Regions from separate parts of the Propionicimonas sp. T2.31MG-18 genome, predicted to be linked through region 1. Evidence: predicted binding sites of a transcription regulator. Region 1 holds the regulator's gene; each other region holds the start of a gene.
The links. The regulator HrcA, encoded in region 1, represses chaperone genes, less so after heat shock. The targets are predictions, from matches to a motif close to TTGGCACTCGNNNNNNNCGAGTGCCAA.

Region 1 (6,904 bases):
GGGTGAACGAGAAGCCCTCGTGCGCGGGCGACCGGTCGCCGGACGCGGCGTCGGGGCCGCTCTCAGCGGTCACGGACGGCCAGGGCCTGGAGCTGGGCGAGGGCGACGACACCCGCGGTGGACGTGCGCAGCACCGCGTCGGCGATCAGCGCGGTCCGTCCCCCCGCCGCGGTGAAGGCCGCCACCTCGGCGTCGCTGAGTCCGCCCTCCGGCCCGACGATGAACATGATCTCCCCGATCGGAGGCAGGGTGATCGCACCCAGCCTCGTCCGGGCGGTCTCGTGCAGCACGACCGTCAGGTCGGTCTGCGCGATGCGCAGGGCGAGCTCTGCCGTGGTCATGGGCGTGGACACCGTGGGCACCCGGAAGCGCCGGCACTGCTTGGACGCCTCCCGTGCGGTGGCGCGCCAGCGCGTGAGCCCCCGTTCGACCCGGTCCGGCGCCCAGCGCACCACCGAGCGCTCGGCCTGCCAGGGCACGATCTCGTCGACGCCGAGTTCGGTGAGCATCTCGACCGCCTGCTCGGCGCGGTCGCCCTTCGGGAGCGCCTGCACGGCGACGTACCGGACGGGACGCTCCGGCTCGTGCAGCACTTCCTCGACCGTCATCGACAGGCCGCTCTTGTCCGCGCCGGCGACCGGGCCACGCACGGCGGTGCCGTTGCCGTCACTGATCAGGATGACCTCGCCCACGCGGAGGCGGCGGACGGCGGACGCGTGCCGTCCCTCCTCCCCGGTGAGCTCGACGACCTGCCCGACGGCCGGGGCGTCGAGCGCGGCGAGGAACAGCGGCTCGGTCACGAGAAGGTCTCCTTGAGCCAGCCGAACACGCCCTTGCCGTGCCGATCGGCCGAGACCTCGGGCCGGCTCTCGTCACGGAGAGCGGCGAACTGCCGCAGCAGCTCCCGCTGCTCGTCGTCCAGCTTCGTCGGGGTCTGCACGAGCAGCGTCACGCCCAGCTCGCCGCGCCCGTCGCGGCGCAGCCGCGGGACGCCCCGTCCGGCGATCGAGATCCGGGTGCCCGACTGGGTGCCCGCCGGGATGTCGACGGCCACCGTGGACAGCTCGGCGTCCAGGTCGTCACGCTCGGCCTCCAGAGTGTCCAGCGTCACCTGCGTGCCCAGAGCCGCGGCGGTCATCGGCACCTTCACCACGACCTCGAGGTCGTCGCCGTTGCGGGTGAACACCTCGTGCGGGGCGATCGTCAGCTCGACGTAGAGGTCGCCGGCCGGACCGCCGCCCGGGCCGACCTCGCCCTGGGAGACCAGGTGCACGCGGTTGCCGGAGGCGACGCCCGCGGGGATCTTGACGTTGATCGTGCGGTTGCTGCGCACCCGGCCCTCGCCCGAGCACTCGCCGCACGGGTTGGTGATGACCGTGCCGTAGCCCCGGCAGCTCGGGCACGGCTGGCTCGTGCGGATCTCACCGAGGAACGACCGCTGCACCTGCGTGACGTCGCCCGAGCCGTGGCACGTGCCGCACGTCACCGGCTCCGCGCCGCCCTCGGAACCGTTGCCGTTGCACCGCGGGCAGACCACGGCGGTGTCGACGCGCAGCGGCTTGGTGATGCCGAACGCCGCCTCGGCGAGGGTGAGGGTGAGGCGGACGAGGGCGTCCTGGCCACGGCGCACGCGGGAGCGCGGCCCCCGGCTGGACTGGGTGCCGAACATCGCGTCCACCAGGTTGGTGAAGTCGAACCCGCCACCGGGGAAGCCGAAGCCGGGTCCACCGGCGAACCCGCCGCCCATCGGGTCGCCGCCGCGGTCGTACATCGAACGCTTGTTGGGGTCGTGGAGGACCTCGTAGGCCTCGCCGATCTCCTTGAACTTCTCCGCGGCGTCCGCGGTGTCGGCCACGTCGGGGTGGTACTTCATGGCGAGCCGCCGGTAGGCCTTCTTGATCTGCTCGGGGGTCGCGTCCCTGGGCACACCGAGGGTCTCGTAGTAGTCAGCGCTCACGCATCATCCTTCGGCTAGGAACCGGCCGACGTAGCGGGCCACCGCCCGCACCGCGGCCATGGTCGAGGGGTAGTCCATCCGGGTGGGGCCGACCACCCCGAGGTTCGCCCAGATATCGCTGCTGGTGCCGTAGCCGCTGGCGACCACGGAGGTGGCGTGCAACGGCTCGTACGGGTTCTCGTGGCCGATCCGGACGAGCACGTCGCCGGCGCCGGCCACCTCCCCCAACAACCGGAGCAGCACGACCTGTTCCTCGAGCGCCTCGAGGACCGGGCGGACGGTGGTCTCGTACTGGTCGGAGAAGCGGGTGAGGTTCGGGACTCCGCCCACCACGACGCGGGTGGACGGGTCGGCGCTGGCCACCTCGACGAGGGCGGCGATGACCACAGCCCCGAGCGGACGCAACCCATCGGGCAGCTCCTCGGCCAGCGTGGCGGCCCGTTCTGCGGCCTGGCTCGGGCCGAGGCCGACGAGGGCGGCCACCAGGCGTCCGCGCAGGTCGGCGATGTCGTCCGGCGACGCCCCGCCGAGGTCGACCGGGTGCTGGTCGACCTTGCCGGCGGAGTTCACGAGGATCAGCAGTCCTCGCTCGGGGGTCAGGCTCACGATCTCGAGGTGCCGCAGCGTCGCCCGGGACAGCACCGGGTACTGGACGATGGCCACCTGCTGGGTGATCTGGGCGAGCAGCCGCACCGTCCGGCGCACGACGTCGTCGACGTCCACCGCGCCGGCCATGAAGGTCTCGATCGCGCGCCGCTCCGCCGACGACAGCGGCTTCACCGCCCCGAGCCGGTCGACGAACAGGCGGTAGCCCTTGTCGGTGGGGATGCGGCCGGCGCTGGTGTGGGGCTGCATGATGTAGCCCTCCTCCTCCAGCACCGCCATGTCGTTGCGCACGGTCGCCGGGGACACGTCGAGGTGGTAGCGCTCCACGAGGGCGCGCGAACCCACCGGTTCGCGCATCGACACGTAATCGGTGACGATCGCCCGCAGGATGGTGAGCTTGCGGTCGTCGAGCACGGCAGGCCTCCCCTCAGCGATTGGCACTCTGGGTGGTGGAGTGCCAGTCTAGCCCAGCGCCGGGGCCCGAGGGCACGCCCGGCACGCCCTAGGCTGGCCCCGTGATGCAGTTCTCGGTGGACACCTTCGTACCCGTGGCCGACGGCGTGTTCGTCGCCGCCGCCCAACCCGCGGGGGTGAACATCGGCGTCGTCGCCGGCCCGTCCGGCTGTCTGGTCGTCGACACCGGATCGTCGCCGGCGCAGGGCGCGGAGATCCGGCTGCGCGCCGAGGAGCTGACGGGCGTCCCCGTGGTCGGCGCCGTGGTCACCCACTGGCACTACGACCACCTGTACGGCGTGGCCGGCTTCGCGGGGCTGCCGACGTGGGCGCACGAGACCGTTCCTGCATGGCTGGACCGGCCGGAGGCGCGGCAGGCGTCGGCCGCGCTCGGGGTGGAGCACGGCAGCCTGGCCCTCCCGTCGGACACCTTCTCGCTGGCGCGCGTGCTCGATGCCGGCGGACGGCGGGTCGAGGTCGTCCACTTCGGACGCGGGCACACCGACGGCGACGTCGCGGTGATCGTGCCGGACGCCGACGTGATCTTCGCCGGCGACCTGCTGGAGAGTTCCGGCCCGCCGTCCTTCGGCGAGGACTGCCACCTCAAGGAGTGGCCCAGCGCCGTCGACGGCATCCTCGGCCTGGTCACGGAGCACACGGTCATCGTGCCCGGGCACGGCCGGCCGATGGACCGCCTCGCCGGGTTCACCCAGCGCGCGGAGATCTCCGGCCTCTACGGGCAGGTGGAGTACCTGGTCGGCCGCGGGGTGAAGCTCACCGAGGCGTACGAGGCCGGCGAGTGGCCGTTCGACGAGGCCACCGTCCGTGCCGTGCTGCCCCTGGCCTACGCCCAGCTGGCTGCCGAGGGCAAGGTCCCCCGTCCGCAGCTCCCGCTGGCCTGACCTCCCGGTCCCGGCTCAACCGGCAGCGACGGAGGAGCGTCCGCCGCGCTCAGCTGCCCCCGCCGGCCTTGCGGCGGAACATGCCGCCGCCACCCTGTCGGCCACGCTCGGCCGGGCCCTTGTCGCGGTGGTGGTCGGTGCCCGCCACCACGTCGTCGTGGCCCTGCTTCTTGCGCTCCAGCGCCTCGCGCATCTGTGCCTTGAGGTCGTCATTGAGATCTTTGTCGGCCATGTCGGCTCCCTTTCCGCGAAGCTGCTCCGAACACTCTGCCATCGCCGGGCGCGCCAGTACAGGCGGCGGCTCGGCGCTTCGCCACGTCTGTTTCACGACGCTACGTGAGTTCGCGCAGCGTCGTGAACGACGCGTGGCGAACCGTCGTTCGGCCCGGAGGCACAGCGATCCCCGAAGTCGAACCCTCCCGATCAGGACCGCGAAGAGGGCTAGCCGAACAGGGCGTCCCTCGACACCTGCCACAGGCGCGGGTCCATCGCGGAGAGCAGGCGGCGTCCGATCACGCCGGAGTGGTAGTCGACACCGGTGTCGGTGGCGATGCGTCCGCCCAGTTCGGTCACCATGAGAGCGCCCGCGAGATGGTCCCAGGGGAACATCGAGCGGTAGCTGAGGAAATCGAGCTCTCCTTCGACCAGCTTCGGGTAGTCGATGCCGCACGATCCCCAGGAGCGGATCAGCTTCACCTCCGCCTGCTCCTCACCCGGGACCGGCAGGTAGCTGGCACCCAGCGGCACCTCCCGCGGGCTGGGCGGAGGCGGCGCGAGCCGCTCGTCGTTGCGGGTGACGCCGGCGCCGCGCTCCGCGATGTACATGCGGCAGTGGATCGGCTGCCAGATCCAGCCGCGGACGGTCTCCCCTTGGCGCACCTCGGCCAGCATCACCGCGAAGTCCGCGCGGCCACGGGCGAAGTTGCGCGTACCGTCCACCGGGTCGATCACCCAGGCGTGCTCGGCGTGCGGCAGTGCGTCGAGGCTGCTCGGATCGGTGAACACGCCCTCCTCGCCGACGACGAGGACTCCCGGCTCGGCCGCGCGCAGGACCCGGGCGATCTCCACCTCGGCGTCGCGGTCGGCCACGGTGACCAGGTCGCCGGGCTTCTTCTCCTCGATGTCCTCGGATCCGAGCGCGCCGAACCGGGGCAGGATGAGCCGATCAGCGACATCGGCGAGGAGACCCGCTACCTCTTGGGTGTGCAACACGGACTCCTGAGCTGGTCGGAACCTTGGGGGCTGTCGACAGGCTATCCACCCGCTGACGGACGCCCCGCCCTCGTCCGTCCTGTAGTCGGGCGACGGCCACGGGCCGGACCTGTGGTCCTCAGCCGGTGACGAAGTCGATCAGGCGTTCCACCTCGCGCGGCAGCGCGGCGTCCAGGTCGCGCCAGTCGCGGACCCGCCCCAGGATCCACTGCCACGTGGCAGCGATGTCGGCCTGGCTCGCGAAGGGGCGTCCCAGGGCTCGGGAGGCGCCGTGCTTCCACTCGATGTCCCTCGGCACGACCGGCCAGGCCTGGAGGCCCAGCCGCTCGGGGCGCACGGCCTGCCAGATGTCGATGTAGGGGTGGCCGGTGACCAGCACGTGGGGCGAGGACACCTGCGCCACGATCCGGCTCTCCTTGCTGCCCGGCACGAGGTGGTCGACGAGCACGCCCAGGCGCCGGTCGGGGGCCGGGGAGAACTCCGCGACGATGGCCGGCAGGTCGTCCACACCGCCCAGGAACTCCACGACCACGCCCTCGTGGCGCAGGTCGTCGCCCCAGATCTTCTCCACCAGCTCCGCGTCGTGGCGTCCCTCGACGTAGATACGGGAGGCGGCCGCCACCCGGGCGGGCCCGACGTCCCCGACGCGCGAACCGGACGCCGTGTGCGTCGGGGTGGCGGGACGCTGCGTCCTCGGCGGGGCGACCAGGCTGACCGGCTTCCCGTCCAGCCAGAAGCCGGGACCGAACGGGAAGCTGCGCCGGGCACCGCGCCGGTCCTCCAGCACGACCAGCCCGTTCTCCCAGCGCACCACCGCACCGCAGAATCCGGACGTGGGGTCCTCGACCACCATGCCGACGCTCACCGGCGTCTCCACGGTGACCGGCTTGCCCGCACGCTGCCAGCCGGGGCTCAGGACGTCACGCTCGTACCGCATCCCGGCACCCTAACAAGCCGCGTCCGCCCCGTCCGGGACCGCCCCGCGCCACCCCCCAACACCGAGGGCCAGCCATTCGGCCGAGGGCCAGCGCCTGTGCGCGAGCCCTCGGCCACAAGGCTGGTCCTCGCGCGGAAAGGCTGGTCCTCGAACAGGAGGCGGGGCCGGGCAGGAGGCCGGCCCGGCCGGACGGAGATCAGTCGGCGCCGAGGTAGGTGCGCTTGACGCGATCGTCCCCGAGGAGGTTGCGGCCGGTGTCGGAGAACATGATCTGCCCGACCTCGAGGACGTAGCCCCTGTCGGCGAGCGACAGGGCTGCCTGCGCGTTCTGCTCCACCAGCAGGATCGTCACGCCGTCGGCCTGGAGGTCCCGGATCGTCTTCATGATCGTCTGGGTCATGATCGGGCTGAGGCCCATGGACGGCTCGTCCAGCATCAGCAGCTTGGGTCGGCTCATCATGGCCCGCCCGATGGCCAGCATCTGCTGCTCGCCGCCGGAGAACAGGCCCGCGGGCTCCGAGCGCCGGCTGCCCAGCACAGGGAAGAGGTCGTAGACCCGGTCCATGTCGGAGCGGATCGCCGCGGTGTCCCGGCGCGAGTAGGCGCCGAGCTTCAGGTTGTCCTCCACCGTCATCTGGCGGAACAGCCGCCGGCCCTCGGGCGACTGGGCGATGCCCAGCTCGACCACGCGGTGGGCCGGCGTCCCGTCCAGCCGTGCGCCCTGGAACCAGATCTCGCCGGAGACCAGCTTGAGCAGCCCGGACACCGCGCGCAGGGTCGTGGACTTGCCCGCGCCGTTGGTGCCCAGCAGGGTGACGATCTGACCCTCCTCCACGG
Region 2 (6,904 bases), on a different contig from region 1:
CTGCCGATGTGGAAGGCGCGGACGCCGGCGCGGGCCAGCCACGGCACGTGGTCGGGGTGCAGGCCGCCGCCGGCCATCATCACCGACGCCGACCAGGGGTCGCCCTTCGCCCGCGCGATCAGGTCGCCGAGACCGTGCTCGACGTCCCTCGCCGAACCCGCCGTCAGCACCTGGTCGAGCCGCGGCAGCGTCCGCAGCGTGTCCCAGGCCTTGTCGGTGTCGAGGCAGGCGTCGACCGCGCGGTGGAAGGTCCACGGCCAGGTGCCGTCGTCGATGAGCTCCTCGACAAGGCGCGCGTCCACCTCGCCGAGGCCGTTCAGGAAGCCGAGCACCATGCCGTCCGCGCCGGCGTCGGCGTAGCTGGCCATCAGCCCCCGCAGCCGGACCGCCTCGCCGCCGTCGGTGCCGAACCCCTCGCGGAGACGCACCATCACCCGGACCTGGATCGTCGTCGCGCGCCGCACCTGCGCCACCAGCTGGGGCGTGGGCGACATGCCGCAGTCCTCGAGCGTCCCGCAGACCTCGACACGGTCGGCACCACCGGCCTCCGCACGCTCGGCGTCGGCCGGGTGCAGGGCGATCACCTCGAGCAGGCCGCTCATGGCTCAATGATGGGCCGTCGCCCTCCCCGGCCCCCGCCGACACGCGGCGGAGCGCGCTGCGCCTACGCGGGCGACGCCGGCTCGGCACCCGGGACGCCGTAGGCGGCGGCGTCCACCCCACCGGGGGGCATCCGCGTTCCCGCGAGCCAGGTGAGGACGGCGGACACGGCGATCGCCACGAACACCCAGGTGGACGCGGCCACGATGGTGGCGTAGTCGGTCTCCCCCCGTCCGGCGGCGATGACGTTGTTGGCGATGGCGCCGAAGACCGCGACGCCCACCGCGCTGCCCGCGGACCGGGCGAACACGTTCAGGCCGGTCACGACCCCCCGCTCGTTCCAGTCCACCGACGCCTGCGCCGCGATCAGCGACGGGGCCGCCGTCCAGCCGAGGCCGAAGCCGACGACGAACGAAACCGCCCCGACGACCCACGCGTTCGGCCACGACCCGGTCGCCGCCAGCGCGGCGGTCCCCGCCACCGTGATGCCCGTCCCGATCATCACGGTGCGGCGGTAGCCGTGGCGCAGGTAGAGCCGTCCGGCCGTCGACGCGGCGAGCGGCCACCCGAGGGTGAGCGCCGCGACGGCGGCACCGGAGACGAGCGGCACCACGCCGAGCGCGTTCTCCAGGTAGGTCGGGACGAAGCTGGTGATGCCGATCATCAGCGCACCGACGCCGAGGGAGACCAGCGTGGTCGTCCGGATGAGCGGACGGGACAGCAGCGACAGGTCGAGCACGGGCTCGGCCGCGCGCCGCTCCACGAACGGGAACGCGGCGAGGGCCGCGACCCCCACGCCGAAGCTCAGCAGGCTCGGCACCGACAGCCACGACCACGCGTTTCCGCCCTCCAGCAGCGCGAGGATGAGGGCCGTGAGCCCGACGGTGAGCAGGAGCGCGCCGGCGTAGTCGATGCGGTGGCGCCGGCGCTCGACCGACTCGTGGTACGAGCGGGCCAGTGCCCAGCCGGCGATGAGGCACAGCGGGATGTTCACCGCGAAGATCCAGCGCCACGAGGTGAACTGCGAGAACAACCCGCCGAGCGCGGGCCCGACGACCGACGACACCGCCCAGACGCTGGCGATGTAGCCCTGGACGAGGGCGCGCTCGGCGACGCTGTAGAGGTCGCCGACGATCGTCATCGACATCGGCGCGACCGCACCGGCACCCAGGCCCTGCACCACCCGGAAGACGATCAGCGAACTCATGTTCCACGCCGCGGTGGCGAGGACGGACCCGAGCAGGAACAGCGCGACACCGGCGAGGATGACGGGCTTGCGTCCGATGGTGTCGGCGAGCTTCGAGTAGAGAGGGACGGAGACCGCCTGGGCCAGCAGGTACACCGAGAACAGCCACGGGAACTGGTCGAACTCGCCGAGCTCCTTCACCACCGACGGCACAGCCGTGGCCAGGATCGTGGCGTCGATGGCGATCAGCCCGGTGGTGAGCATCAGCGCCAGCAGCACCGCCCCCCGCTCGGACCGGAATCCCACCGTCGTCGACCTGTCACTCACTCACGCTTCAAGCCTCCCGCCCCGAGGACTATTCCCCGTCCGGCGAGGTGCCCGCGTCCGCCTTGCCACCCGGGCGGCGCTGGCGTCCCCTCGTCACCCGGACGCGCGCCCTTCGTCCCCGCGCCCCTCACATCGAGGGCCAGCCTTCGCGCCGAGGGCTCGCCCCCCGGTGCTGGCCCTCGGCATCAAGGCTGGCCCTCAACGCGGGAGGCTGGCCCTCGACGCGGAAGGGAGGCGCACAACGCGGAAGGGGGCGCACACGCGGACGGGGCCGGGAAACGCGGAAGGGCGGCCCCCAACGGGGACCGCCCTCCGGAGCCGGAACCGGCAGGATCAGAAGTCCATGCCGCCCATGCCACCGTCGCCGCCCGGCATGGCCGGAGCCTTCTCGGGCTTGTCGGCGATGACGGCCTCGGTGGTGAGGAACAGCGCCGCGATGGACGCCGCGTTCTGCAGCGCGGAACGGGTCACCTTGGCCGGATCGATGATGCCGGAGTCGACCATGTTCACGTACTCGCCCGTGGCCGCGTTCAGGCCGTGGCCGGGCTCGAGGTGCGACACCTTCTCCGCCACGACGCCGCCCTCGAGGCCGGCGTTGATGGCGATCTGCTTCAGCGGGGCCGAGCAGGCGGTGAACACGATCTGCGCACCGGTCGCGACGTCACCGACCAGGCCCTCGACGGACGCCTTCGCAGCCGCCTGCAGCAGCGCCACGCCACCTCCGGCGACGATGCCCTCCTCGACGGCCGCCTTCGCGTTGCGGACGGCGTCCTCGATGCGGTGCTTGCGCTCCTTCAGCTCGACCTCGGTGGCCGCGCCGACCTTGATCACCGCAACACCGCCGGCCAGCTTGGCAAGGCGCTCCTGCAGCTTCTCGCGGTCGTAGTCGGAGTCGGAGTTCTCGATCTCCTTGCGGATCTGGTTGACCCGCCCGGCGATCTGGTCGGCGTCACCGGCGCCGTCGATGATCGTGGTCTCGTCCTTGGTCACCTTGACCGACCGGGCACGGCCCAGCAGGTCGATGGTCACCGCGTCCAGCTTCAGGCCGACCTCCTCGGAGATCACCTGGCCGCCGGTCAGGATCGCGATGTCGGTGAGCATGGCCTTGCGGCGGTCGCCGAAGCCCGGGGCCTTGACGGCCACGGACTTGAAGGTGCCCTTGATCTTGTTCACGATCAGGCCGGCCAACGCCTCGCCGTCCACGTCCTCGGCGATCACCAGCAGCGGCTTGCCGGACTGGACGACCTTCTCCAGCAGCGGCAGCAGGTCGCGCAGGCTCGAGACCTTGGAGTTGACGATCAGGATGTACGGGTCGTCGAGGACGGCCTCCATCCGCTCGGCGTCGGTCACGAAGTACGGGGAGATGAAGCCCTTGTCGAAGCGCATGCCCTCGGTGAGCTCGAGGTCGAGCCCGAAGGTGTTGCTCTCCTCGACGGTGATCACGCCCTCCTTGCCGACCTTGTCCATCGCCTCGGCGATGATCTCGCCGACGGTGGTGTCCGCGGCGGAGATGGACGCGGTCGCCGCGATCTGCTCGCGGGTCTCGATGTCGATCGCCTGCGCGCCGAGCTCGGCGACGATGGCGGCGACGGCCTTCTCGATGCCGCGCTTGAGGTCCATCGGGTTCGCACCCGCGGTGACGTTCTTGAGGCCTTCACGGACCATCGCCTGGGCGATGACGGTGGCGGTGGTGGTGCCGTCGCCCGCGACGTCGTCGGTCTTCTTGGCGACCTCCTTGACCAGCTCGGCGCCGATCTTCTCGTAGGGGTCCTCGAGCTCGATCTCCTTGGCGATGGACACGCCGTCGTTGGTGATCGTGGGGGCGCCCCACTTCTTCTCCAGGACCACGTTGCGGCCCTTCGGTCCGAGGGTGACCCGCACGGCGTCGGCGAGGGTGTTCATCCCGCGCTCCAGGCCGCGGCGCGCCTCGACATTGAATTCAATCAGCTTCGCCATGTGTGTTCGGCAATCCTTTGGCGTCTCGGGGGCCGGGGCCCCACGGGTGGACTCTGGGTTCACGGTCTTCGCCTCGATGCCCGCGACGGACGATCAGGAGATCTCATCGAGTCAGACTGATGGCACTCTCTGCCGGAGAGTGCTAAGTCCATGTTTAGCACTCACACCCTGCGAGTGCAAACGTTCCGGCGCCCCGAATCACGGCGGACGGGGGTGCCACCTCCGGCCCGTACCCGCCAGGCGGGGCCGGAGGTGCCGGTCAGCATCACCCCCGGATGGCGGACCCGTGCGATGCCTGGTTCCCGGCGATCGCCTCGACAGGCCGGACGTCCGGTGGCTGCAGGCTAGCCACACATCCCGGAGCCCGGCTGGAGACCGATCGGCTGTGGCCAGTGGGGCTGGCCACCGGACGAGCCAACCAGCCCGAGGTCTGGGGACGGTCAGGCAATTGCGAAGGTTTCCTCAAGGACCCCGGCGTGGTCACGGACGACCCGGAAGCGTCAGGGTGAAGACCGAGCCCTTCCCCGTGCCCGGGCTGGACGCGGTCAGCGTCCCGCCATGGGCCTGCGCGATGGCGAGGCTCACCGCCAGCCCGATGCCGGTGCCGCCCGCGTCGCGCGCGCGGGCGGTGTCCGTCCGGTAGAACCGCTCGAAGACGCGCTCGAGGTGCTCGGGCGCGATCCCGTCGCCGGTGTCGCTGACGGTGATCACCGCCCCGGCGGCGTCCACGGTCGCGGCAAGGGCGACCCGCCCGCCCCGCGGGGTGTGCCGCAGGGCGTTCGAGAGCAGGTTCGCCAGCACCTGTCCGATGCGCTGGGCGTCGGCGTGCACCGTCCCGGCCGGGTCACCGTCGACCTCCAGACCGACGCCTTTCCGGGCGAAGTCCTCCGCTGCGGCGAGCCGCGCGCGCTCCAGCAGCACCCCCACTTCGCACGGTCCTGGGTGGACGGCCAGCCCGCCTTCGGCGTCGGAGATGTCCCGCAGGTCGGCAGCCAGCCGCGTGAGCCGGCCCGCCTGGTCGGCGAGCGTGGCGAGCGTCGTCGGGTCGGCGTCCAGGACGCCGTCCGCGACGGCTTCCACCGTCACCGCCAGCGAGGCGATCGGCGTGCGCAACTCGTGGGCGAGGTCGGCCAGCAGCCGCCGGCGCGCGTCCTCCGCCTCCCCCAGCCGCGACGCCATCGTGTTGAACGCCGACGCCAGCAGCGCGACCTCCTCGCCGGCGCCGGGCCCCGGCTCGGCCCGCAGCCCGAAGTCGCCGTCGGCCACCCGGCGGGCCGCGACCGCCAGTTCACGCAGCTGGCGGCGCAGCGGCCGCACCATCGCCAGCGCGACCGTCACCGCGACGGCCGCGGCCACCAGCAGCGCGACGGCGAGCGAGATCCACATCGCGGAGCGGAAGGCCTTCTCGGCGTAGGAGAGCTGGTCGGGGGTCTCCAGCGGGCCGTTCTGCACCAGGTAGTAGTCGAACAGGCCGGGGCCGATGCCCGCCATCACGACGGCGACGGTGGCCAGCAGTGCCACGAGCACCGCGAGCTCGCCGAGCAGCAGCCGTCCGTAGAACGTCCGGCTGAAGCGCTCGCCGGGCCTCAGCGCCGGCACCGCGTCGCCCCGCTCACCCCGCGCCCATCCGGTAGCCGACCCCCCGGACGGTCACGATGTAGCGCTGCCGTGCGGGGTCGTCGCCCAGCTTGCGTCGCAGGTTGGCCACGTGGACGTCCACCAGGTGCTGGTCGCCGCCCCCCGCTTCACCCCAGATCGTCTCGATCAGGCGACGACGGCTGAACGCCAGCCGCGGCCGCTCGGTGAGCACGGCCAGCAGGTCGAACTCGGTGGGCGTGAGGTCGACCAGCCGACCGGCGAGGCTCGCCTCGCGTGCGGCGACGTCGACGGTCAGTTCCCCGAAGCGCCGGGCCGGGTCGGCCTGTGCCCCCCGGGCGCGCGGACGGCGCAGCATGGCCTGCACGCGGGCGACGAGTTCGCGCGCGCTGAACGGCTTGGTGACGTAGTCGTCTGCGCCGACCGACAGGCCGATCAGCACGTCGACCTCGTCGGTGCGGGCGGTGAGCATGATGACGTAGCAGTCGCTGAAGGTACGGATGCGCCGGCACACCTCCACGCCGTCCAGGCCCGGCAGCCCGAGGTCGAGGATCACCACCGTCGGGTCGATCCGCCGGGCCAGGTCGACCGCCTCCAGCCCGTCGCCGGTGATGGTCGCGTCGAAGCCGGCCCGATCGAGGTAGGACGCCACCACGCCGGCCAGGACGGGCTCGTCGTCGACGACGAGCACGTGGCCGAGCCGCTCCGCGTCCATCGCACCCTCCCTCGGGCGCCCAGCCTAGGGCTTGGGTCGCCGCAGGGGGACGGGGTCGCCGGACGGTTCTCGGCCCACGGCCCCCCGTGATACCTCGACGGGCGTGGTACTGCTCGCACCGGCGCGCCCCCACGCCCTGCGGCGACAATGGGGCCATGCCGGCCACCGTCCCCGCCACCTCGCCCCTGCACTGGGTGCGGGCGGGCTGGAACCTGCTCAACCTGTCCACCGTGCTGGGCCTGCTGGTCGCCCTCGCCGGACGCGCGCGGCTGCGCTGGGGGGACCAGGCCACCGTGGTCGGGGAGAACTACCGGCTGCCGTTGCCGCGGGCCGGCGCCTTCACCGTGGGCAACGTGATCCTGGTGCCGCGCGGGCTGCTCGCGGGCGTGGAGCTCGTGCACCCGGGCACCTTCGACCACGAGGCGCGGCACAGTTCGCAGTACGCGTGGTTCCTCGGGCTGCCGTTCCTGCCCTGCTACGCGGTGGCGTCCGGCTGGTCGTGGCTGCGCACCGGGGACGCGTGG
Region 3 (6,904 bases), on a different contig from region 1:
CCCGGGTGATCGGCGTGGCCAGCTTCAGCTGTGTGGAGGACATGGCCGACCTGCATCGCGTGGTCGTCCGGCCCTCCGCCCGCGGCGCCGGCATCGGCGCCTCCCTCGTCCGGGCCGGGCTCGAGTGGGCGTCCGCGGTCGGCGCGCGCCGGATGCTGCTCGAGGTGCGCCCCGACAACCACTCGGCGGTCGCGCTCTACCGGCGCCTCGGCTTCGAGCCGATCAGCACCCGCCGCGACTACTACGGCCCCGGCCGGGACGCGCTGGTGATGCAGGTCTCGCTGGCCGGCGACGACGCCTGGGCGGTGGTGTGCGCGTGAGCGGCCCCCTGATCCTCGGCATCGAGTCCTCCTGCGACGAGACCGGCATCGGCATCGTCCGCGGCCACGAACTGCTGGCCAACGAGGTCGCCTCCTCGGTGGAGGAGCACGTGCGCTTCGGGGGAGTGGTGCCCGAGGTGGCCAGCCGCGCGCATCTCCAGGCGCTGGTGCCCACGCTGCGGCGGGCGTGCGAGAAGGCCGACATCGACCTGTTCGAGGTGGACGCCATCGCGGTCACCGCCGGCCCAGGCCTGATGGGTGCCCTCGTCGTCGGGCTGACCGCGGCCAAGGCGCTCGCGGTGGCGCTCGACAAGCCCCTGTACGGGCTGAACCACCTCGTCGGTCACGTCGCCGTCGACCTGCTCGACCACGGGCCGCTGCCGCAGCCCTGCGCCGCGCTGCTGGTCTCCGGCGGCCACACCTCGCTGCTCGGCGTGAACGACATCACCGGCGACATCGTCGAGCTCGGCGCCACCATCGACGACGCCGCGGGCGAGGCCTACGACAAGGTCGCCCGGCTGCTCGGCCTGCCCTACCCCGGGGGACCGGTGATCGACAGGGCGGCCGCCGACGGCGACCCGCACGCGATCGCGTTCCCGCGGGGGCTGACCGCGCAGAAGGACCTCGCTCGTCACCGCTTCGACTACTCGTTCTCCGGGCTGAAGACCGCGGTCTCGCGCTGGGTCGAGACCCGCCGGCGCGACGGGCTCGACGTCCCGGTCGCCGACGTGGCCGCGTCCTTCCAGGAGGCGGTCTGCGACGTGCTCACCGCCAAGGCCGTGGACGCCTGCGAGCACCTCGGCACCACCGACATCCTGCTGGGCGGGGGCGTGGCGGCGAACTCGCGGCTGCGGGCCCTGCTGGAGGAGCGCACCGCGGCTGCGGGCATCACGCTGCGGCGGCCGCGCCCGGCGCTGTGCACGGACAACGGCGCGATGATGGCCGTCCTCGGCGCGGAGGTGGTGACCGCTGGCCTGCGTCCGTCGTCGCTCGACATCGGCGCGAACTCGGGCCTCCCGGTGTCCACCGTGCTGGTCTGACCGTGCCCTACACCCCGGTCGTCGGGACCCTCGGCTACCTCCTCAGCCCGGACGGGCGCCGCGTCCTGCTGGTGCACCGCACGCGGGAGGGCGACGAGCACGCGGGGAAGTGGAACGGCCTGGGCGGCAAGCTCGAGGCCGGGGAGGACGTCTACACCTGCCTGTGCCGGGAGCTCCGGGAGGAGGCGGGGATCACGGTCACCTCCGCCCGCCTGAGGGGCACGATCTCGTGGCCGGGCTTCGGCGCGGGCGGGGAGGACTGGCTCGGCTTCGTGTTCGTCGTCGACGCCTGGGAGGGGACGCCGCCGGAGAGCAATGACGACGGCCCCCTGGCCTGGCACGACCTCGACGCGCTCGGCGACCTGCCGATGTGGGAGGGCGACCGCTCGTGGCTCCCGCTGGTCTTCGGCGACGGCCCGGCGTTCCACGGTGTCATGCCGTACGTGGACGGGCGTCCGGCCGGCTGGAGCTACACCGTCGCGGGCTGAGCACTCCCACCCCTCCCCACGACGCGGTCCGGCGACTAGCGTGGATATCGATGGCTCCCGGGTACCCACAGGAGGCACCGATGACGGACGGACCACGACCGGAGCGCCCCGACTTCATGCCCCCGCCCGCCCCTGCGCCCGTGGCGTCCCCTGCGGCCACCGGCCAGGCGCCCCGCCCGGCCAGGGCGGCGCCGGGCACGGGCTCCCTCGCCACGTCGCCGGGCCCCACTTTCCAGCAGCAGGACGTCCTGCCGCCCGGGCCCTACAAGCACGCCCGGCGGCCGCCCCGTTCGGCGCGGCCCGTGGCGGGCCGCGGCTCGGTGGCGATGGGCCTGGGAGTGACGCTGGTGCTGGTGTCGGTGGCAGCGTGGCTGAGCGCGGCGATGCCCTCGATCCCGCCGTTCGTCAGTCCGGCCAGCGGTGCGGTGCTGGTGGTGCCGGTGGCCCTGCTGGTCGTCGGCGTGGTGCTGCTCTCGATCAGGCGGACGGCCCGCACCGGGGTCGGCGTCCTGTTGGGCCTGGCCCTCTCGGTATTCGCCGCCGGCCTGCTGTGGGTCCTGATCCTGCTGCTCGGTTCGGCCGGCTGATTCCGCTCAGGCGGACGGCGGGGTGGCCTCGGCCGGCGAGATGACGCGGCGCGGGCGCCCGAGGCCGAGCCCGAGAAGGAAGCCGCCCACCAGCAGCCCCGCGCCGCCGATCAGCAGCGGCAGGGTGGCGGTCTGCACCTCGGCGCTCCGCAGGGCGTCCAGGGCGAGCCACTGCCGGTACGAGACCCAGCCCGCCCAGACCGTCCCGCCGACACCGACGAGGGCCAGCACGACGCCGAGGGCAACGCTGATCGCGGACATCACCTTCATGCGCCGATCATAGGAGCGGGCGCGCCGGCCGCGGGTGCCCGGCGCTAGGTTTCTTGCCGTGGACGCCGAACTCGCACGCTGGCTGGTCTCGCCGCAGGCGGAGGCGGCCCTCGCGGAGGCGTCGTCCCAGCCCGACCCGGGCTCCCTCGCCGCGGCGACCGCGCTCCGGCGCCACTGGCCGCCTGGCCAGGCGGCGGCCGTGCTCACCCAGGCGGTGCTGCGCCGGCGCGCGGTGGCGAAGTTCGGCGACCGGGCCACCGGCCTGTTCCTCACCCCCGACGGCCTGGAGCAGGCGACCCGGGCGGACGTTGCCCGCTGGCGCGCGGACCGGTTCCGGGCCGCCGGCGTCCGGACGGTTGTCGACCTGGGCTGCGGCGTGGGCGCGGACGCCCTCGCGCTGCTCGACGCCGGTCTCGAGGTCGTGGCTGTGGAGGCGGACCCGGCGACCGCCGTCCTCGCGCAGGCGAACCTCGGCGACAGCGCGACCGTGCGGTGCGCGGACGCGGTGGACGTCGCCGACGAGCTTCTCGGCGAGGGCGCGGCCGTGTTCGCCGATCCGGCCCGGCGCACGGCCGCCGGCCGCACCTGGCGCGTGGCCGACTTCTCGCCGCCGTGGGAGTTCGTCACCGGCCTGCTGGCCGGCCGCACGGGCTGCGTGAAGGCCGCGCCGGGGCTGCCGTCCGGCTTCATCCCCGACGGCGTGGCCACCACCTGGGTGAGCCATCGCGGTGACCTGGTCGAGGCGTCGCTGTGGTCGGGGGCAGGGGAGCCCGGCGGGCGGACGGCAGTGCTGCTGCCCTCCGGCGAGCAACTGGACGCGGGGGAGCGGCGTGACACCGCGGCCGGACCGGTCGGCCGCTACCTCCACGAGCCCGACCCGGCCGTCATCCGGGCCGGTGCGCTCGCCGCGCTGGCGAGGCTGCTCGACGCGCGGTGCCCGCAGCCCGGGATCGCCTACCTGTTCTCCGACGGTGCGGCCACGACCCCGTTCGCCACGACCTTCGAGGTGCTCGAGGAGCGCCCCTTCGATGAGGCGGACCTGCGTCGCTGGGTGCGCGAGCACGGGATCGGCGTGCTCGAGATCAAGGTGCGCGGCCTCGACGTCGACCCCGCGGTGCTGAGGCGTCGCCTCCGGCCGAAGGGGCCGGCGTCCGCGACGCTGGTGCTCACGCCCACCCCGTCCGGCTCGCGGGCGCTGGTGGTGCGCCGGCTGATCGCCTGAGGACGTGCCTGCGTCGCGCGTCCGCGTCCAGCTTTCGTGACCACCCCCCCGTGCCGAGGGCCAGCCCTCCCGTTCGAGGGCCAGCCCTCCGTGCCCAGGGCCAGCCTTAGCGTCGAGGGCTCGTCCCTGTGTGCTGGCCCTCGGCCGTAAGGCTGGCCCTCACCGGACGGGGCAGGGCGCGGACGGGGGCAGCCGTCGTCCCGGGGCGTGGCCACCGCCCTCGCCCCAGCGGAACGTCGCCAGCTCGGGCACCAGCGCATAGCACCGTCGAACCGTCTCCCGGGGGGCCGCGCCAGCCCGCGTCCACGTCCGTCACGGCGCGACACCGCCTCCGATCGCCGGGCACCTCCACTGCACGGGAGGTGGTAGCGGTGCCGATGGTGGACGTGCCGCCCGTGGTTGAGAACCGCCACGAGTGATCGAGGGCCAGCGCTCACTGCCGAGGGCCAGCCCCAGCGTCGAGGGCTCGTCCCTGTGTGCTGGCCCTCGGCCGTAAGGCTGGCCCTCGACGGAGGGGCGGGGACGGAGGGGGCGGCGAGCGTCGGGGACGGTGCCCTCGGGGCCGTCACCGGGCGGGGACGGGCGCCGGGCGGACCATGGCTTTGGCACTCGGCTTGATCGAGTGCTAAGCCCGCGATAGATTCGCCTTAGCACTCTCGTACAGAGGGTGCCAGCCGGCCTCCGGTGGCACCGCGACGACGCCGAGGCCCTCCACCTTGACCATCACAAGGGCAGCAGCCCTGCAGAACGAAAGGGTTTTGACGTGGCAGTCACGATCAAGCCGCTCGAGGACCGCATCCTCGTCCAGCCGCTGGAGGCTGAGCAGACCACCGCTTCCGGGCTGGTCATCCCCGACACCGCCAAGGAGAAGCCGCAGGAGGGCAAGGTCCTCGCCACCGGCCCCGGTCGCATCGACGACAACGGCAACCGCATCCCGCTCGACGTCGCGGAGGGTGACGTGGTCATCTTCAGCAAGTACGGCGGCACCGAGGTGAAGTACGACGGCCAGGAGTACCTGCTCCTGAACGCCCGCGACATCCTCGCCATCGTCACCAAGTAAGGAACGTGTAGATGCCCAAGATCCTTCAGTTTGACGAGGAGGCACGGCGCTCGCTCGAGCGCGGCGTCGACATCCTCGCCAACACCGTGAAGGTGACGCTCGGCCCCAAGGGCCGGTACGTCGTCCTCGACAAGAAGTGGGGTGCGCCGACCATCACCAACGACGGCGTGACCGTCGCGAAGGAGGTCGAGCTCTCCGACCCGTTCGAGAACCTCGGCGCGCAGCTCGCCAAGGAGGTCGCCACCAAGACCAACGACGTGGCCGGTGACGGCACCACCACCGCCACCGTCCTCGCCCAGGCGCTCGTCCACGAGGGCCTGCGGGCGGTCGCGTCCGGCGCCAACCCGATCGCGCTCAAGCGCGGGATCGACGCCGCCGTCGTGGCGGTCGAGGACGAGCTGCGCCGGCTCGCCCGCGATGTCGAGACCACCGACGACATGGCCCACGTCGCCACCATCTCCGCCCGTGACGAGCAGATCGGCGCCCTGATCGCCGACGCGTTCGACAAGGTCGGCAAGGACGGCGTGATCACCGTCGACGAGTCGAACACCTTCGGCACCGAGCTCGAGTTCACCGAGGGCATGCAGTTCGACAAGGGCTACCTCTCCCCGTACTTCGTGAGCGATCCGGAGCGCATGGAGGCCGTCCTCGAGGATCCCTACATCCTGATCAACCAGGGCAAGATCTCCTCGATGAACGACCTGCTGCCCGTGCTGGAGAAGGTCATCGGCGCCGGCGGCACCCTGTTCATCGTTGCCGAGGACGTGGACGGCGAGGCGCTGTCCACCCTCGTGGTCAACAAGATCAAGGGCACCTTCACCTCGGTCGCGGTCAAGGCCCCGGCCTTCGGTGACCGTCGCAAGGCCATGCTGGAGGACATCGCGATCCTCACCGGCGGCAAGGTCGTGGCTCCCGAGGTCGGGCTGAAGCTCGACCAGGTCGGCCTGGACGTGCTCGGCCGCGCCCGTCGCATCGTGGTGACGAAGGACAACACCACGATCGTCGAGGGTGCCGGGCACGCGGCGGAGGTCACCGGTCGCGTCGCGCAGCTGCGCGCCGAGATCGAGCGCACCGACTCCGACTGGGACCGCGAGAAGCTCCAGGAGCGGGTGGCCAAGCTGGCCGGCGGCGTCTGCGTGATCAAGGTCGGCGCCGCCACCGAGGTGGAGCTGAAGGAGACCAAGCACCGCATCGAGGACGCGGTTTCCGCGACCCGCGCGGCCATCGAGGAGGGCATCGTCGCCGGTGGCGGCTCCGCCCTCGTCCACGCCTCGCGCGTGCTGGCCGACGGCCTCGGGCTGACCGGTGACGAGAAGGCCGGCGTCTCGATCGTCGCCAAGGCGGTCGGCGAGCCGCTGCGGTGGATCGCAGAGAACGGCGGCGAGCCGGGCCTGGTGATCGTGCACAAGGTGGCCGAGATGGAGCCGGGCAGCGGCTACAACGCGGCGACCGGCGAGTACGGCGACCTCGTCGCCCAGGGCGTCATCGACCCGGTCAAGGTGACGCGCTCCGCGCTGGCGAACGCCGCGTCGATCGCGTCGCTGCTGCTCACCACCGAGACCTCGGTGGTCGAGAAGCCGGCCGAGGAGGACGACGACCACGGTCACAGCCACTGAGCTGACACCCGAAGGCCCCCACCCGATCGGGTGGGGGCCTTCGTGCACCCGGACGGGGGAGGCCCTGCACCCTCCCACCGCGAGGAAGCTGGACGTTTGCTGGAGGCGACTGGCGGTTTGCTGCCGAGGCCGACGGATCGCTGGCCGGGGCCGCCCGGCCGTTGCGACGATGGCAGCGCAGGTCCCCACGACAAGGAGCACGACATGAACAGGACCCTCCGTACCGGGCTGGCCACCCTGGCCTCGCTCGGCGCCGGCCTCGGCCTGGCGCTGGTGAACAGCCCGGCGGCCTCCGCGGACG

Region 2: groL (chaperonin GroEL) is a predicted target of HrcA. The motif match lies at 4,224-4,250, and genes of this name have one in related genera.
Region 3: groES (co-chaperone GroES) is a predicted target of HrcA. The motif match lies at 4,530-4,556, and genes of this name have one in related genera.

What each region holds. Positions count from the first base shown of each region.
Region 1 covers NZ_CAXWGX010000023.1:431,955-438,858, reverse strand. Annotated here, with positions in the region: gene ACFQQJ_RS10055 (16S rRNA (uracil(1498)-N(3))-methyltransferase) at 63-800, opposite strand; gene dnaJ (molecular chaperone DnaJ) at 797-1,957, opposite strand; gene hrcA (heat-inducible transcriptional repressor HrcA) at 1,961-2,977, opposite strand; gene ACFQQJ_RS10040 (MBL fold metallo-hydrolase) at 3,082-3,918, shown strand; gene ACFQQJ_RS10035 (DUF5302 domain-containing protein) at 3,968-4,150, opposite strand; gene ACFQQJ_RS10030 (inositol monophosphatase family protein) at 4,360-5,130, opposite strand; gene ACFQQJ_RS10025 (DUF3097 domain-containing protein) at 5,249-6,067, opposite strand; gene ACFQQJ_RS10020 (ABC transporter ATP-binding protein) at 6,264-6,904, opposite strand, start outside.
Region 2 covers NZ_CAXWGX010000004.1:79,731-86,634, reverse strand. Annotated here, with positions in the region: gene ACFQQJ_RS04280 (copper homeostasis protein CutC) at 1-602, opposite strand, end outside; gene ACFQQJ_RS04275 (MFS transporter) at 665-2,113, opposite strand; gene groL (chaperonin GroEL) at 2,447-4,069, opposite strand; gene ACFQQJ_RS04265 (sensor histidine kinase) at 4,550-5,668, opposite strand; gene ACFQQJ_RS04260 (response regulator) at 5,682-6,380, opposite strand; gene ACFQQJ_RS04255 (hypothetical protein) at 6,536-6,904, shown strand, end outside.
Region 3 covers NZ_CAXWGX010000001.1:142,042-148,945, reverse strand. Annotated here, with positions in the region: gene rimI (ribosomal protein S18-alanine N-acetyltransferase) at 1-320, shown strand, start outside; gene tsaD (tRNA (adenosine(37)-N6)-threonylcarbamoyltransferase complex transferase subunit TsaD) at 317-1,360, shown strand; gene ACFQQJ_RS00655 (NUDIX domain-containing protein) at 1,363-1,848, shown strand; gene ACFQQJ_RS00650 (hypothetical protein) at 1,929-2,435, shown strand; gene ACFQQJ_RS00645 (hypothetical protein) at 2,442-2,705, opposite strand; gene ACFQQJ_RS00640 (class I SAM-dependent methyltransferase) at 2,764-3,927, shown strand; gene groES (co-chaperone GroES) at 4,691-4,987, shown strand; gene groL (chaperonin GroEL) at 4,999-6,603, shown strand; gene ACFQQJ_RS00625 (calcium-binding protein) at 6,808-6,904, shown strand, end outside.